3 regions of the Serratia sp. NA_13 genome follow, and region 1 is predicted to be linked to each of the others. Evidence: predicted binding sites of a transcription regulator. Region 1 holds the regulator's gene; each other region holds the start of a gene.
The links. The regulator Fur, encoded in region 1, represses iron uptake genes when iron is present. The targets are predictions, from matches to a motif close to ATAATAATGAGAACNACTATCAA.
Positions count from the first base shown of each region.

Region 2: the regulator Fur is predicted to act here: its motif matches at 2,380-2,402, upstream of exbB (tol-pal system-associated acyl-CoA thioesterase).
Region 3: the regulator Fur is predicted to act here: its motif matches at 2,039-2,061, upstream of ACUTSU_RS03025 (TonB-dependent siderophore receptor).

Region 1 covers NZ_JBQZFV010000002.1:341,069-346,143, reverse strand. Annotated here, with positions in the region: gene ybfF (esterase) at 1-395, shown strand, start outside; gene ybfE (LexA regulated protein) at 688-975, shown strand; gene fldA (flavodoxin FldA) at 1,204-1,743, shown strand; gene fur (ferric iron uptake transcriptional regulator) at 2,064-2,510, shown strand; gene ACUTSU_RS05165 (glycosyltransferase) at 2,688-4,649, opposite strand; gene galE (UDP-glucose 4-epimerase GalE) at 4,639-5,075, opposite strand, start outside.
Region 2 covers NZ_JBQZFV010000020.1:36,932-42,006, forward strand. Annotated here, with positions in the region: gene ACUTSU_RS20940 (LysR substrate-binding domain-containing protein) at 1-181, shown strand, start outside; gene ACUTSU_RS20945 (DedA family protein) at 209-871, opposite strand; gene metC (cystathionine beta-lyase) at 1,024-2,220, opposite strand; gene exbB (tol-pal system-associated acyl-CoA thioesterase) at 2,476-3,447, shown strand; gene exbD (TonB system transport protein ExbD) at 3,451-3,873, shown strand; gene ACUTSU_RS20965 (shikimate 5-dehydrogenase) at 4,100-4,918, opposite strand; gene ACUTSU_RS20970 (substrate-binding domain-containing protein) at 4,950-5,075, opposite strand, start outside.
Region 3 covers NZ_JBQZFV010000001.1:656,889-661,963, forward strand. Annotated here, with positions in the region: gene ACUTSU_RS03025 (TonB-dependent siderophore receptor) at 1-1,925, opposite strand, end outside; gene ACUTSU_RS03030 (hypothetical protein) at 2,233-2,526, opposite strand; gene ACUTSU_RS03035 (hypothetical protein) at 2,698-3,180, shown strand; gene ACUTSU_RS03040 (ATP-binding cassette domain-containing protein) at 3,495-4,304, shown strand; gene ACUTSU_RS03045 (ABC transporter ATP-binding protein) at 4,318-5,075, shown strand, end outside.

The DNA of each region.
Region 1 (5,075 bases):
ACGAGATTTTTGTCGCCTTACAGGCCGTAAGTGCGGCCGGCATCACCCAACGCCAGCAGGCGGCGGAATTGATGCGCGACTACCTGAAGGAAGAAGGAGTGATCCAGTTCCTGCTGAAATCCTTCCACCAGGGCGAATGGCGTTTTAACCTGCCGGTGCTGATCGATCAATATGAAAACATCACTGGCTGGCAGGAGGTTCCCGCCTGGCCGCATCCCACATTATTTATTCGTGGTGGTTTGTCGCCCTACGTGCAGGACAGCTACCGTGCAGACATTGCCCGCCAGTTCCCACAGGCTCGCGCACATGTGGTCGCCGGCAGCGGACACTGGGTTCATGCGGAAAAACCGGAGCCGGTGCTGCGCGCTATTCACCGTTTTCTCGACGAAGCCTGAGCCGACCGGCGCTTTCCCCTGGTGCGGACAACCACCCAAAACGGCCATCTGGTGAAAAAACGCGCTAAAGATAACGACTTAGCGCGTTTTCGGCTCAGTTAAGCATTGTCGTTGCTCCACCTGCTGGGGTAATATGACGCGCTATAATTTTGCCGCCGTGCCCGGCGTGTTGATTAACGCCTGGCTGGGGGTAAATTTGGGTTAGGGTTTATTGGCCCGAAGTGTGTTAACCGAACCATCCAGAAGCGTCTACGCGCTTTTAGATGCAAACTCCCTTGCAGTACCGCTACCTATGGCAAAAGAACAAACGGATCGCACGACGCTGGATCTGTTCGCAGATGAACGCCGTCCGGGGCGCCCGAAAACCAACCCGCTATCCCGAGATGAACAGCTTAGAATCAATAAGCGTAATCAGCTTCGACGCGATAAAGTCCGTGGTTTACGGCGTGTGGAACTGAAGATTAACGCGGATGCGGTGGACGCCCTGAACAAACTGGCGGAACAGCGGAATATCAGCCGCAGCGAGCTTATTGAGCAAATGCTGTTGGCACAACTGGCGGACGACCAGCCAGAACATTGATCATTGCAGCCGCACATGCGGCGCGGCGTTAAGGATGACGCCCGATCAACATCGTTTTATTCCACCCGGTATCGCATAAACGTGATAAAACCCCGGGGTAAATTTCTGGCATGATACGCAATTACCGGTGAGGGCCTCCCTTGCCATGGCATCATTTTAATCGGTGTTATCGTGGTCATCGCTAACATCGTGTAATGCAATTTATTGAATTTAAAGGTTATACGCGATATGGCTAATGTAGGCATTTTCTTTGGCAGCGACACTGGCAATACCGAAAACATTGCCAAGATGATCCAGAAAATTCTTAAGCAACAGTTTGGTGACGATGTGTGTGAAATTCACGACATCGCCAAAAGCAGCAAAGAAGACCTGGAAGGCTTCGATATTCTGTTGCTCGGTATCCCAACCTGGTACTACGGTGAAGCCCAGTGCGACTGGGATGACTTCTTCCCAACGCTGGAAGACATCGACTTCAACGGCAAGCTGGTAGCCCTGTTTGGCTGTGGCGATCAGGAAGACTACGCAGAATATTTCTGTGATGCAATGGGCACCATCCGCGACATCATTGAACCGCGTGGCGCTGCCATAGTCGGCCACTGGCCAACCAAAGGCTATCATTTCGAAGCCTCAAAAGGTTTGGCAAGCGACAGCCACTTTATTGGTCTGGCAATTGACGAAGACCGTCAACCTGAGCTGACCAATGAGCGTGTTGAAGGCTGGGTAAAACAAATCGTCGAAGAGCTGAGCCTGGCCGAAATCGTCGGCTAACGCCAAACGTTGAACAAAAGCCCTGCAAAGTGCATAGTGTTGCCAGCAGGGCCATCATTGGCAGTACTGATTACTGCAATCGAAGATACATATTTGTAACTTCCCACATCGTCAAGGTAGACTGAGTTATCGGTTTATCCCGCCCATCAAGACGTTGCGTGTGCAACATGCAATAGTGCAATTATATCTTTGTTAACAACCGGCGGTTTCTATTTAGGTCAACCGGTTCTATAATGAGACGCAATTAACTCTTTGTGCCGACCGATGCCACAGGCGAGAACGCCTCAACTTGATTAGCATAGTAACAGGACTGAATCCGCATGACTGACAACAACACCGCATTGAAGAAGGCCGGCTTAAAAGTCACGCTTCCGCGACTCAAAATCCTGGAAGTACTGCAAAATCCGGAATGCCATCACGTCAGTGCGGAAGATCTGTACAAAAAACTGATAGATATGGGCGAAGAAATTGGCCTGGCTACGGTTTACCGCGTACTGAACCAATTTGATGATGCCGGCATTGTGACCCGTCACAACTTCGAAGGCGGCAAGTCCGTGTTCGAACTGACCCAGCAGCATCACCACGATCACCTGATTTGCCTGGACTGCGGCAAAGTGATCGAATTCAGCGATGAATCAATCGAAGTTCGTCAGCGTGATATCGCCAAGCAACACGGCATTAAGCTCAGCAACCACAGCCTGTACCTGTACGGCCACTGTGCAATTGGTGACTGCCGCGAAGACGAAACTCTGCACGATAAAAAATAATGCCCTTAACCGGCATTAAGAACCGCCTTAACTGAACAGATAAAAAAATCCCCGGACAGGCCCGGGGAAAGTTCACAGCTTGAAATACAACAATTGCAGAGGCACTTCTTTCCGTCTTCCCACTTACACTCACTTCACCGTCAACTCACCCGCCGACACGCGGATGGGCAAACCTCTTCACAGCTCATACTCAAGAAACAGCAACCGATCAAAAAACAACGGCCAGGCGTGATCGAATACACCTCGAACACGGAACCCCTTGTTCAGATAAATTTGGCTGGCATCACTGCGTTGCCATACACATAGCACGATATTTTTCGCCTGGTGCTGTTGTGCTCGCTGCTTTATCAGCGCAAACAATTGGTTAAAATGCCCTTGTCCGCGGAATTGACTCTCGATTGCCAGACTGCAGATGAAATAATCGTCAGCAGTGCACAGGCTTTGCACAAAGCTGTCATAAGCCTCATCAAGCGGTTTTATTTCATCGCGATAATGATAATCCGCTTCTATGCCATACAGCTCGCTGATGGTGGCCGCATTAAAAAAGCCGACAAACTCTCCACGCCGATCGTAAGCTACCGTGATCAGCCCGAGATAAGGCTCAATATTTTGCGCCTGCTGCAATGACACCAGATCCAGCCCAGCTCGATTGCCGATAGAGCAGTATTCAAGGTAACTGGTGGTGAAAATCAGCTTTGCCATGCGAGTCTTATCGGCTGCACTCGCCTGCCGCCCCGGTAGAAAATGCAATGCCCCGCCCTGCTCCGGTAACACCGCGTCCCCTACTCCAGCGGTCGGGCACCAGTAATTACCCGCCGTAATCCGTCGCCGGTTATCGGCGATCAGGTATTCACCAAAAAGTTGATTTACCCGATCAAGCGTACGGTCATGGGAAAGCACGGAATAATAGTGGTAATGGTCGATATCGGAACGGATCTGCGCCGGGTAGGCCATGCGAGGTACTTCATCAACGGTGAATATTTCCGCATAACGAGTCAGATCCAGCGGCTGCTCAAGCTGCCAGTCCACCTGTTCTAAGCGGCTGACGCATTGCCGGTAGCTGTGCTGTTCCTCCTGCGACAGCGGTAACCGTTCATTGGTGATCACATCCTCCAACAGGCGCATGCCACGGATACCACAGGTGACTGCCTGTGGGTGCGCATCATAATGGACGCCATAATCCTGGCAGAAGCGATCGTGACTGAGGAAAGACCGGCCTATGTGGCGGCTCCACAGCTGATAAAAGGGATCAAACAGCTTCCGTTCATAAACCGAATTCTTGTCCGGCACTTCGCCGCTTTCCGCCGCATAGATCTGATCCAACCCCGCCAGCATTCGGCACAGCGAAATGTCCCCTTTCCGGCTGATAATCATGCCGGTTTCATCAAGAAACAGATTCAACCAGCTGACGTGGCTGACCTCGCCCTCAGCCAGAAACTGAAGATAATCAGGCACCTCTGGTTTGCTCAAAAACAGCGTCGCCGACCGGTGGGGTATGGTATCGATATCCATGTACAGCCCCCCCATCTCGATCAAAATCAGAAAGCGGAAGTAATCAGAAAGCGTGGCGTAATAGCGCTTATCGTGCAGTTGATGGATAAAGCCCAGATTGTCGCCGACCCTTTTTTGCGCCAGTTCGCTCAGCGAATGTACCTGCAAGCGATGATTGCCCGCATCATACTCCCCCAGGTAGCCGCCTTTTATCACCTGTACGGGGAGGAAATACGCATCCCTTGCCAACTGCTGCGCGTCCCAAACCCATAACATGCCGACCCAGTCATTTGTCTCGGCGCTAGCCACCGCCTGCTGCGCGTCGCCCCACTGAGAGATAACCTCTCTGGCGTCGTCAGGTATGGCGCCCCCCAACCAGATACGGTGCAGCCGTTTTTCACTCGCAGCCAGTGGGCGAGTAGGCACACAAAATAGTGAAGAACAGCAGGCGGCATCGAATAAATCCCCATGCGCTGCCAGCCACTCACGCAGTTGCGCGACCCCACGCTGATAGCTTTCCAGCCGTGCCGGTGAAGTCTGGCGCTGATATTTAACGAACTCAAACTTCAGGTCGCTGATCCGCGCTTCGTATTCTGCCCGGAACAGATCATCCTGCATAACCCCCAAATGTCCGTCGTTAAGCTTCATCGGCCAGCATCCTTATCGATGACAGCGGCACCGAAGAGCCATAACCCTGCGGATTTTTGCTCTGCCATGACCAGGCATCGCACACCATTTTTTCCAGACTGCGTTTGGCTTGCCAGCCCAGCTTTTCTGCCGCCAGTGACGGGTCGGACCAACACTCGGCAATGTCTCCCGCACGCCGGGGATTAAATTGGTAGGCGATTTTGAAGCCACAGGCGCGTTCAAACGCCCGAATAATCTCCAGCACCGAGTAGCCTTTACCGGTGCCCAGGTTATAGACGTTAAAACCTGGCTGCAGATTATCCAGCGCTTTTAAATGCCCTTCGGCCAAATCCATAACGTGAATGTAATCACGTACCCCAGTACCATCGCTGGTAGGGTAGTCGTTGCCATACACCGGCAACACCGCGAGTTTGCCAATAGCCACCT
Region 2 (5,075 bases), on a different contig from region 1:
GCGGGAATCGTTGTTGAAAGGGGAATTGGTCAGGCTGATGCGCGATCGGCCAGGTATGTCATTTGAAGCTCATGCGGTGTGGCTGCAGACTCCACATTTGCCGTTGAAGGTACGGTTGGCGGTGGATACGCTGGTGAGCAAGTTGCCCCCGAGCCTGGCGCTGGTTGAGAAAGCCTTGTAGGGGCGGCTATTGCCGCCCGCAAGCCGATCAGGAAGAGGCGGCGCGCTTTTTACGCCAGATAACCAGCATGGCGCCCAGCAGCCCCACCAGCAGCAGTAGCAGCGGCAGGATCATCAGCCCGGTCATTACCTGACTTTCGTAACGTTTCACCAGTGGGATCTGGCTGAAAGCATAGCCAAGACCGACCACCGCACCAACCCAAATCACGGCGCTCAGCCAGTTAAAGATCTGAAAACGCGTGCTGTTCAGGCCGGAGATACCGGCCATGGTCGGTAGCAAGGTACGAACAAAGCCCAGAAAACGGCCGATCACCAAAGCCATCAGGCCATGGCGGTTAAACAGATTATGTGCACGTTGATGATATTGAGCAGGCAGCTGTAGCAACCAACCTTTGACCAGACTGGTGTGACCCAGCCAGCGTCCCTGTATGTAGCTCAACCAACAGCCGAGGCTGGCGGCAACGGTTAAAATGATCAGCGTTGGCACAAAGGCCATCACGCCTTTGGCTATCAGGGCACCCGATAACAGCAGCAGGCTGTCGCCGGGCAAGAAGGAGGCGGGCAGTAGTCCGTTTTCTAAAAACAGGGTGGTGAAAAGTACCGCATAAACCACCCAAATTACGCTTGGATTGGCAAGGGCAATAAAGTCCTGCTGCCAAAGCGCATGAACAATCTCTCGTAATACATCCATTATATATCCTGTTGCATGCCGGTTGCGCCTGGAGTTACGACCCCAGGATGCGGTGTTGACCGTATCTGACAGTTACCCGGCTAGTGTAACGCTAATAGCTTAAGCACACATTAAACAAGGTGAATAAAGTTGCCATTGCAACAGGTGGCGCGTCAGTGCGTGTTGGCGATACGCTCGAATCCGGCGGCGAGGTCGTCAATCAGATCCTGCACGTTCTCCAGACCGATATGCAGGCGCACCAGGGTGCCGGAGAAGTCGATGCCGCCGGCCGGGCGGATGGCTTCCAGCTCCTCCGGTTGGTTAGCCAGGATCAGAGACTCATAGCCGCCCCAGGAATAGGCCATGCTGAAGTGGTTGAAGTTGTCGAGATACTCGGCCAACTGCGCGTCGCTCAGACGCTGTTTCAGCACGAAAGAAAACAGGCCGTTGCAGCCGCTGAAATCACGGCGGTAAAACTCGTGGCCCTTGCAGCTGGGCAGCTCCGGGTGATTGACCACCGCTACCTCCGGCCGTTTGGCCAGCCAGTTGGCGACTTCGATGCTGCCTTGCTGATGCTGCTTCAGGCGGACGCCCAGCGTGCGCAGGCCACGGCTGGCCATATAGGCTGTATCGGCGTCTACCATCTGGCCCATCAGATAAGAGTATTCGCGTAGTTGATCCCAACAGCGCTGGTTTGCCACGGCGGTGCCGAGCATGTAATCGGAGTGGCCGATAATGTATTTGGTCCCGGCCTGAATCGAAATATCAATGTCGAAGTCCAGCGCCTTGAACAGCACACCGGCCGCCCAGGTATTGTCGATCATGATCACCACTTCAGGTGCCACCGCGCGAATTGCCTGCACCATGGCCGGGATATCCTGAACTTCCATGGTGATCGAGCCGGGGGATTCAAGAAACACCACGCGGGTATTGGGCTGAATAAGCCCGGCGATATCGGCACCGATCAGCGGGTCAAAATAAGTGGTTGCCACGTTCATGCGGCTCAGAATATGGCTACAAAAATCCTGCGTGGGTTCATACACCGAGCCGGTCATCAACAGGTGGTCGCCGGCGCTGACAAAGGACAAAATGGCGTTGGAAACCGCCGCCGCGCCGCAAGGGTAAAGTACACAACCTGCGCCGCCTTCCAGCTCAACCATCGCATCCTGTAACGCGAAGTGGGTCAGGGTGCCGCGCCGGCCATAAAACAGTTCGCCGTGTGCCCGTTTGGCGGTGGCGTGCTTTTTGGCCGCCACCGAATCAAAGACCAGTGAAGAAGCGCGTTGGGTGACGGGATTGACGGAGCCCTGGGTGTAGCGCTTGCTGCGTCCTGCGCCGATCAGGGTGGTTTCGATGTTTTTTGACGTCATAGGAGCTGGCCCACCTTTGGCTTGGTCTTCACGGGGTATTTGCGATAGCCCTTAAGTTAGCATGATGCATGATAGCCATCCAGACGTTTTAACTGCTAAATGTAAAAGCAATGGCAATTTACCCGTTCGGGCGGCGTCGTTTTGCCGATTATTTGGTAAATAATAATGAGAACTACTATCAATCCCTGATTGGTTTGATATGATCGCACGCTGAATTATTCTTCAATTTTGTTCGGTAACGGGTGGAGGCACAGCGTGAAAACGGCTGGCAAGCATTTAAATCAAGGATCGTTCGGTCAGGGCCGGGCGCAATGGGGCCAGGCATTTGGCCGTGGTCTGTTAGCTTCAATGGTATTGGTAGTGGGTCTGGCCGGTAGCGCTCAGGCTGCACCGGCGACTAATCCGGCCGTTACCCAGAGCGTTGCTCCGGCCTCTGCGCCTGCCGCAGCCGTGCCTGAAAGTATCACCCCGCTGAATCCGCAACCGACCATCCAGCCGCCGGAAACTCGCGGTATGGACTTGTCCGTATGGGGCATGTACCAGCATGCGGACATCGTGGTGAAAATCGTGATGATCGGTTTGGTGTTGGCGTCTATCGTCACCTGGACCATCCTGTTTTCCAAGGGCAGTGAACTGATCCGCGCCAAGCGCCGCCTGCGCCGCGAACAGCTGGCGTTGGCCAACGTCCGCTCGCTGGATGAAGCCTCCGAGCTGGCACAGAACTTCTCGGACGAGAGCATCAGTTCTGTATTACTCAGCGATGCGCAGAACGAGCTGGAACTGTCGGCAGAGTCTAACGACAACAACGGTATCAAGGAACGTACCGGTTTCCGACTGGAGCGTCGCGTTGCGGGCTACAGCCGTAACATGGGGCGTGGCAATGGTTTCCTGGCGACTATCGGTGCCATCTCGCCGTTTGTCGGTCTGTTCGGCACCGTCTGGGGCATCATGAATAGCTTCATCGGCATCGCTCATTCGCAGACCACCAACCTGGCCGTGGTTGCTCCCGGCATCGCTGAAGCGCTGCTGGCAACCGCATTGGGGCTGGTTGCCGCGATCCCGGCGGTGGTGATTTATAATATCTTTGCCCGTGTAATCAGCGGTCATCGCGCTCAGGTTGGCGACGTGGCTGCTCAGGTGCTGCTGCTGCTGGGTCGCGACTTGGATCTGGCCGCCACGGCACAAGCCAAACGTTCACAGCATTCACAGCAATTGCGGGTGGGGTGAGTTATGGCGATGCGCTTAAATGAAGATCTGGACGACAGCGGCGAATTGCATGAAATCAACGTGACGCCGTTTATCGACGTCATGCTGGTGCTGTTGATCATCTTTATGGTGGCCGCGCCGCTGGCAACGGTAGATATCCGTGTCGATCTCCCGGCTTCCTCAGCCAAACCGCAGCCGCGCCCGGAAAAACCGGTGTTCTTGTCGGTGAAAGCGGATAAGCAGCTCTACGTTGGCGAACAGGTGGTCAGTGCCGATCAACTGATGTCGGTGCTAGATCAGCGAACTCAGGCGAACAAAGAGACCACCATCTTCTTCCAGGCGGACAAGACCGTGGACTACGAGACGCTGATGAGCGTGATGGATACGCTGCGTAAAGCCGGCTACCTGAAGGTGGGGCTGGTGGGGATGGAAGGCGCCGCCAAGTAGCGGGCTGACATCAGCAAGGTTAAGAGGGGCGCTCGGGCGCCCTTAGGTTGCTGACAAAGCAGGAAAAAGCGTGGTTTTTCCTGCTTTGTGGTGATCGGCCGAAAATCAATAAATTGATTTTCCTGATTTTTCTTTATCGACCTCTACTCGCTCTGGGCAGGAATGAGGTTTGTCATCAGTCTGGGGCGCTCGGGCGCCCTTTTTTATTTTTGAAGTTTGAAAAGATTCAGCCGCGAGCATGGGCCGCCGCGCGGGCGATCTGCTCATCGGTCGGGCGCACGCCGGTATAGAGCACAAACTGTTCCAGCGCTTGCAGCGCAATCACTTCTGCACCGGTAATCACCCGTTTGCCTTGCTCACGCGCTTTGCGGATCAGCGGGGTTTCCGCCGGCAGTGCCACCACGTCAAATACAATTTTCGCCGCAGCAATAGTCGCGGGTGCAAAGGCCAACTGCTCGGCTTCTGTTCCCCCAGCCATGCCGATGGGCGTCACGTTGATGACCATATCTACGCTTAAATCACCGACCTCTGCCTGCCACTGATAGCCGTAGGCCTTTGCCAGCGACTGACCGGCCTGCGGGTTACGGGCGATGATATGACCATTTTTGAAACCGGCATCACGCAGCGCAGCGGTGACCGCTTTCGCCATACCGCCGCTGCCGCGCAGGGCGAAGGACGTTTCCGTTGGGATCTGATACTGCGCCAGCAGCTTGGCGATGGCGATATAATCGGTGTTGTAAGCCCATAGGAAGCCCTGGTCATTGACGATAGTATTGACCGATTCAATCGCGGTGGCGGAAGCATCCAACTGGTCGAGGAAAGGAATGCAGCTCTCTTTGAACGGCATCGATACCGCGCAGCCGCGAATGCCCAGCGCCCGCACGCCACCCACCGCCGCCTGAATATCCTGGGTGGTGAAGGCCTTGTAGATAAAGTTGAGATCCAGCTCCTGATACAGATAGTTGTGGAAACGGGTGCCAAAGTTACCTGGGCGACCGGCCAGCGACATACAGAGTTGGGTATCTTTATTAATCTCACGGCTCACTATGAGCTCCTTAACCTGGAAGAGGAAAAACCTAAGGCTGGCCGTGCAATGCCTTCGAACCGGCGTGGCGCCAGTGGATGCTGCCCGGCAGGTAGAGCGCGTTTTGCTCTAATGGCCGCTCGTCAATCAGCGCACTAACCATGTCGAAACTGTGTTG
Region 3 (5,075 bases), on a different contig from region 1:
GGAATACGTAGCGTATTTTCGTTATCCGCCCACTGCTTGCCGATATAACGCACCCCAGCCCCCAGATCCACGCCGTAGGAGGTAGCGTATTTGCCCCACAGGGAAGCGATTTTCTCCGGCGCCAGATACGGCGTATTGCCGTTGTTGCCGTCAATTGCATCTTTAAACTTCACCTTGTTATAGGTGTAACCCGCTATCAGATCGAGATGTTCGGTTAACTTGCTGCGAGCCTCCAGTTCAATCCCCTGAGAATGTACTTTTCCGGCAGGCAGATAATAACTTTGCTGCACCACGCGGTTGGCAACGTCATTCTGCGTCAGGTCATACAGTGCCATGCTGTAGATTGATGAACTGCCCGGCGGCTGATATTTCAGGCCCACCTCGTACTGCTCGCTGGTGCTCGGCTTCAGCAAATGGCCGTTTTGATCGGACAGCGTTTCCGGCGTCACCGCCGTGCTATAACTGGCGTAAGGTGAGAAACCGCTGTCAAAGCGGTACAGCAACGAGGCGCGGCCGCTAAAGTTGTCGTCTCGACGTTCATCACTGGTGCCGGTGTTGAGTCCCGCATTTTTGGCCTCCATACGGTCAAAACGGCCAGACAGATTCAGATACCAGTTCTGCAGGCTGATTTCATCCTGCAGATAAACGCCCATCTGTTCATAGTGGCGTCGGGAATCGGTATGCGTCAGGTTGGTCAACCCCGCGCCACCCGACACGCCGGTATAAGGGTTCAATTGAGAGGCGCCGGCAGACTCATCCCACAGGTTATTACGAAAACGCTGGTAATCCAGACCCAGCATCACTCGGTGATCCAGCGGCCCGGTAGCAAAATCGGCTTCCAGTTGGTTGTCGACGGCGAATGCGTCCAGTGAGGTTGCCGAGCCACTGTAATAGCGGTTCAGTAACTGGTGATCCTGATCCCAACCAATCTGATAAACCTGCTGCAGTTCAACGTTAGAATGGGTATAGCTGGCATTCTGGCGGAATGACCAAACGTCGTTAAAACTGTGTGAGAAGGCGTAGCTGTAAATCTGCTCCCAACGTTTGAAGACGTTACGGCTGCTCTCACCATCAAAAAATCCACGCCCCAGTTTGTCACCCGAGCGGGAATAGAGACTGCCATCTGCCGGTACAGCACTGTGATAACCGCCGGAGGGATCCTTTTGCAGGTAAGCTTTCAGTAACAGTGAGGTATTTTCATCTGGTTGCCACAGCAATGACGGCGAAATTGCATAGCGTTCTTCGCGCTGATGGTCATACATGGTATCGCTGCTGCGCGTCATTCCGGTCAGCCGATAAGCCCACTGCTCCGACAAAGGACCGGTCACATCGAAAGCCGCGCCCTTGGTGCTGTTATTACCCGCCGAAAGATTAACCTTTCCCTGTGTAGCAAACTGCGGGCGCTTGGAGGTCAAGGCCACCAGCCCGCCCGGAATGCTCTGCCCATACATCACGGAAGAAGGCCCCTTGATGACGTCAATACGCTCCAGGAACCAGGGATCAACCTGCAAGGCATTATAGCTGCCACCGTCACTTAACAGGCGCAAACCGTCGAGAAAAGTGTTATTGACATCCCCACCGTGGAAACCGCGCAATGCAATGGTGTCATAGCGTGTCGCGCCGCCGGCGAAGTTGGTGAAAACGCCCGGAGTATATTTCAGTGCATCATTAACCGTTTGGGTACTCTGGTCGCTCATTTGTTGGCGTGTCACCACGGAAACAGACTGCGCCGTCAGGATCAGCGGCTGGTCGGTTTTGGTCGCCCCTTGGCTGGTGGTCGCCTGGTAACCCTGAGTCGCAGACTCGGCGGTATCCGCAGGTCTGGCGCTAACCACCAGGGTATCTTCGGCAAGCGAGGTCAACGGCAGGAACATCGCGAGCGCACACAAAACACGCGACCGTTTGACAGGAAAAATCATCTGCATATTGGTAATCCCCGGAAAGTATCATTAAGTCAGCCCCGACCCGCCCCCCATCAGCAGCGCTGGCTGACAAAAGCGCAAAAGTTCTATCGGTGTGCTGTATGTAAAGAAAGGAAATATTAATGATAATTATTATCTTTATCGATAAGGGATTACAAGCATGAGGATACTTTTTCAGCAGGCGAACTAACTGGCCGTAGGCAGAAACCCTGGGCTGATTGCGGAAACTTCGGGTGTTGGTCATCAAACTAATGCCAGCATTTGGCTGGCATACCAACTGGAAGCAATTTGATCTACCTGGTGCCCGTGCTCAACAAGTTCTTCTGACTAACCGGGCATAGAGACGCCGAGCCAACAGCAAAATAAGCACCAGCAGGATATTCGCTATAACCCATAAGGTTAATATGTATATAAAGGTTTGATAGAGGGGGATACCGCGATCGGCGGAAAACGGATTAAAATGCCAGAAGCGAATAATGCTAAAGGGGTTGAGGTTTAACCAATCAAAGAAGAAAGCGACCAGCGCCGGTGGCAGGAAAAAATAGAGTCCCAGAGTGATAATCAGCAGATATATTGCGGAGTTATCGCTTTTATAATCTTTCATATCAATGAATTACCATTATTAACCACATAAAAACACCTTGCATGTTGCCGTGTTCAACAAACCTGGCGAATGCGGCTTAGTTCCAGGTCAGGGGTAAAATAAAGTCTGTTTGGCGTTTAAATTTCATTTAGTTTTTAGGTGGTATAACGCTAGCCAGCTCTGGAGGCTCCAATGATAACGGATTATTGCCCAACCCCGCCAACCCCCAAAAAACTCAAAATCATCTATGGCTGGTATATCTATACTATCTATGCCCAGTTGGTGTTTAATATTTATCTGGCGGTCTATAACGGTTGCGTCAGGCGCCCAATTGAAGCGCCGCTGATCTCCGTATGCCACAGCATTTTCATCGCATTTCTACTTTATCAGGTGCTGAAAAAACGCCCCCATTTCGCCTGGGTGATGCTGGTCTATTATATTCTAATGCGGCTGTACTACGCCAATGTGCTGCACATCGAATTCAATGCATGGAGCCGTGGGTTGGTATTCATTTTTCTGACGCTGCTGCTGGCCGGTACTGTTGCGGTGGGTCAGCTTGCGACACCGCCACTGCGCCAGGATTGGCTGGCACACCTTGGGTGGCGGCAGTGGGCAACGCTGGCGGCATTATCAGGGCTGTTGACGCCGCTTATCACCGCTGATTATTTGAGCTGACAGCCGATTACTTTGGAATATACGGCTCCGAAATATCGACCAGGTGGCACACCTTGGTGTAGTTATTGGATTTCTCACATATTTTATCCGTGACGAAAACACCAAGGTAACTCAACACCAGCAGATAACCCGCCATACACAAAATAAAAATAAGCGTTCTCACCGATAAGACCAACCTGACAACAAAACCCTCAGCATCATACCTTGCTTACCCCGCTTTAGACTATTCCAAAGTATTTCCTAAATCCGCTGGTTATTTTGAGCTCACAAGTGTTATGTTATTACATAACAAGAAAACCCCAAAAGATGCATCAATGGATAACCAAACCTCGCCGTTACTCACCGTAGAACACCTGACGCTGTCGCTTGACGGAGACGTCAAAATTCACGATTTGAATTTTACGCTGTATGCCGGCGAACGTCTGTGTCTGTTGGGTGCATCGGGTTCAGGTAAATCACTCACTGCCGCCGCCATTTTGGGAACGCTGCCGACTGACGCGACAGTCAATGGCTCAATTAGGCTGCAAGGACAAGAACTCGCTGGCCGGCGTTTGCAACGGCACAAACGCCCTGCACTGGCGGCCATCTTTCAGGATCCCTTTACTAGCCTCAATCCCCTGACCCGCGTGGGCGAGCAGTTAATCCTGGCACTACGCGGTCAGAACAACATGAAAAAACAACCGGCACAGCGCTGCGCTGCCGAGTTGCTGGCGGCATTAGGCTTGCCACCAGAGATCATCATGTCACGCTATCCGGGCCAACTGTCTGGCGGACAATGCCAGCGAGTCTGCGCAGCGCTGGCATTGGTGGGTGAGAAAAGCCTGCTAATCGCCGATGAGCCCACCACTGCGTTGGACATGGTCAGCCAACATCAACTGCTCGCTATCCTGAAAGGTTACACCGAACGTCCTCACGCACCGGCATTGCTGTTTATTACTCACGATCTCACCGTTGCCGCCAACCTGTGTCAGCGTGCCATCGTCATGGTGGATGGCAAAATAGTCGAGCAGGGATCGTTCGCACAATTATTGAATCACCCTGCTCACCCCTATACCCGGCAGTTGGTTGCCACAGCGCAGCGTCCAACCTTCAAACAGACATCGCCGTTGAGTCTGGCAGGTTAACGGAGTGAATGGCATGTCAATCAGTGAAACGCTGCCCTTCATCAGCCTGCAGCAAGTCTGCCTCCGATATTCATCACCATCTGACGGACTGAAACCTACCGACCTGAATCTGTACCCTGGGGAGCGCGTCGGGCTGGTAGGTTGCTCCGGCGCGGGGAAATCGACGCTACTCAGGCTGTTGCTGGCATTGGATACAGCAGATGCCGGTCATATCCTGTGCCAGGGCAACGCCGTCCGCCCAACCCCCATGAGCCAGTTGCGCTGGTATCGACGTTTGGTGCAATACGTACCACAAGATGCCCATGCTTCACTTAACCCGCGCCACACCGTGGCCGAGTTGATTATTGCTCCTCTGCGTCAACTGGCACCCTGGCAGGATTTGAGCATTGCCGCTGAACGGGCATTGCGGCAGGTCGAATTGGATGAGCATCTGCTACACGCCCGCCCCGGCCAGCTCTCCGGTGGGCAGGCACAACGGGTGGCGTTGGCGCGTGCTATAGCGTTACAACCCCGTTTTTTAATCGCCGATGAACCGGTCAGCGGTCTGGATCTGCCGCTGCGTCAGCAGATCATCGGCCTGCTCGACAAGCTTACTGGTCAACAAAATATGGGCATGTTGCTTGTCTCTCATGATATTTCACTGGTCGCCGCCCTATGCCAACGAACGTTGGTGATGGCCTGCGGCGCCATCGTGGAAGATCGCCCAACCGATGAACTACTGCGCAGCCCGAGGCATACCGCCACCTGCAAACTGCTGGCTGCAATTCCATC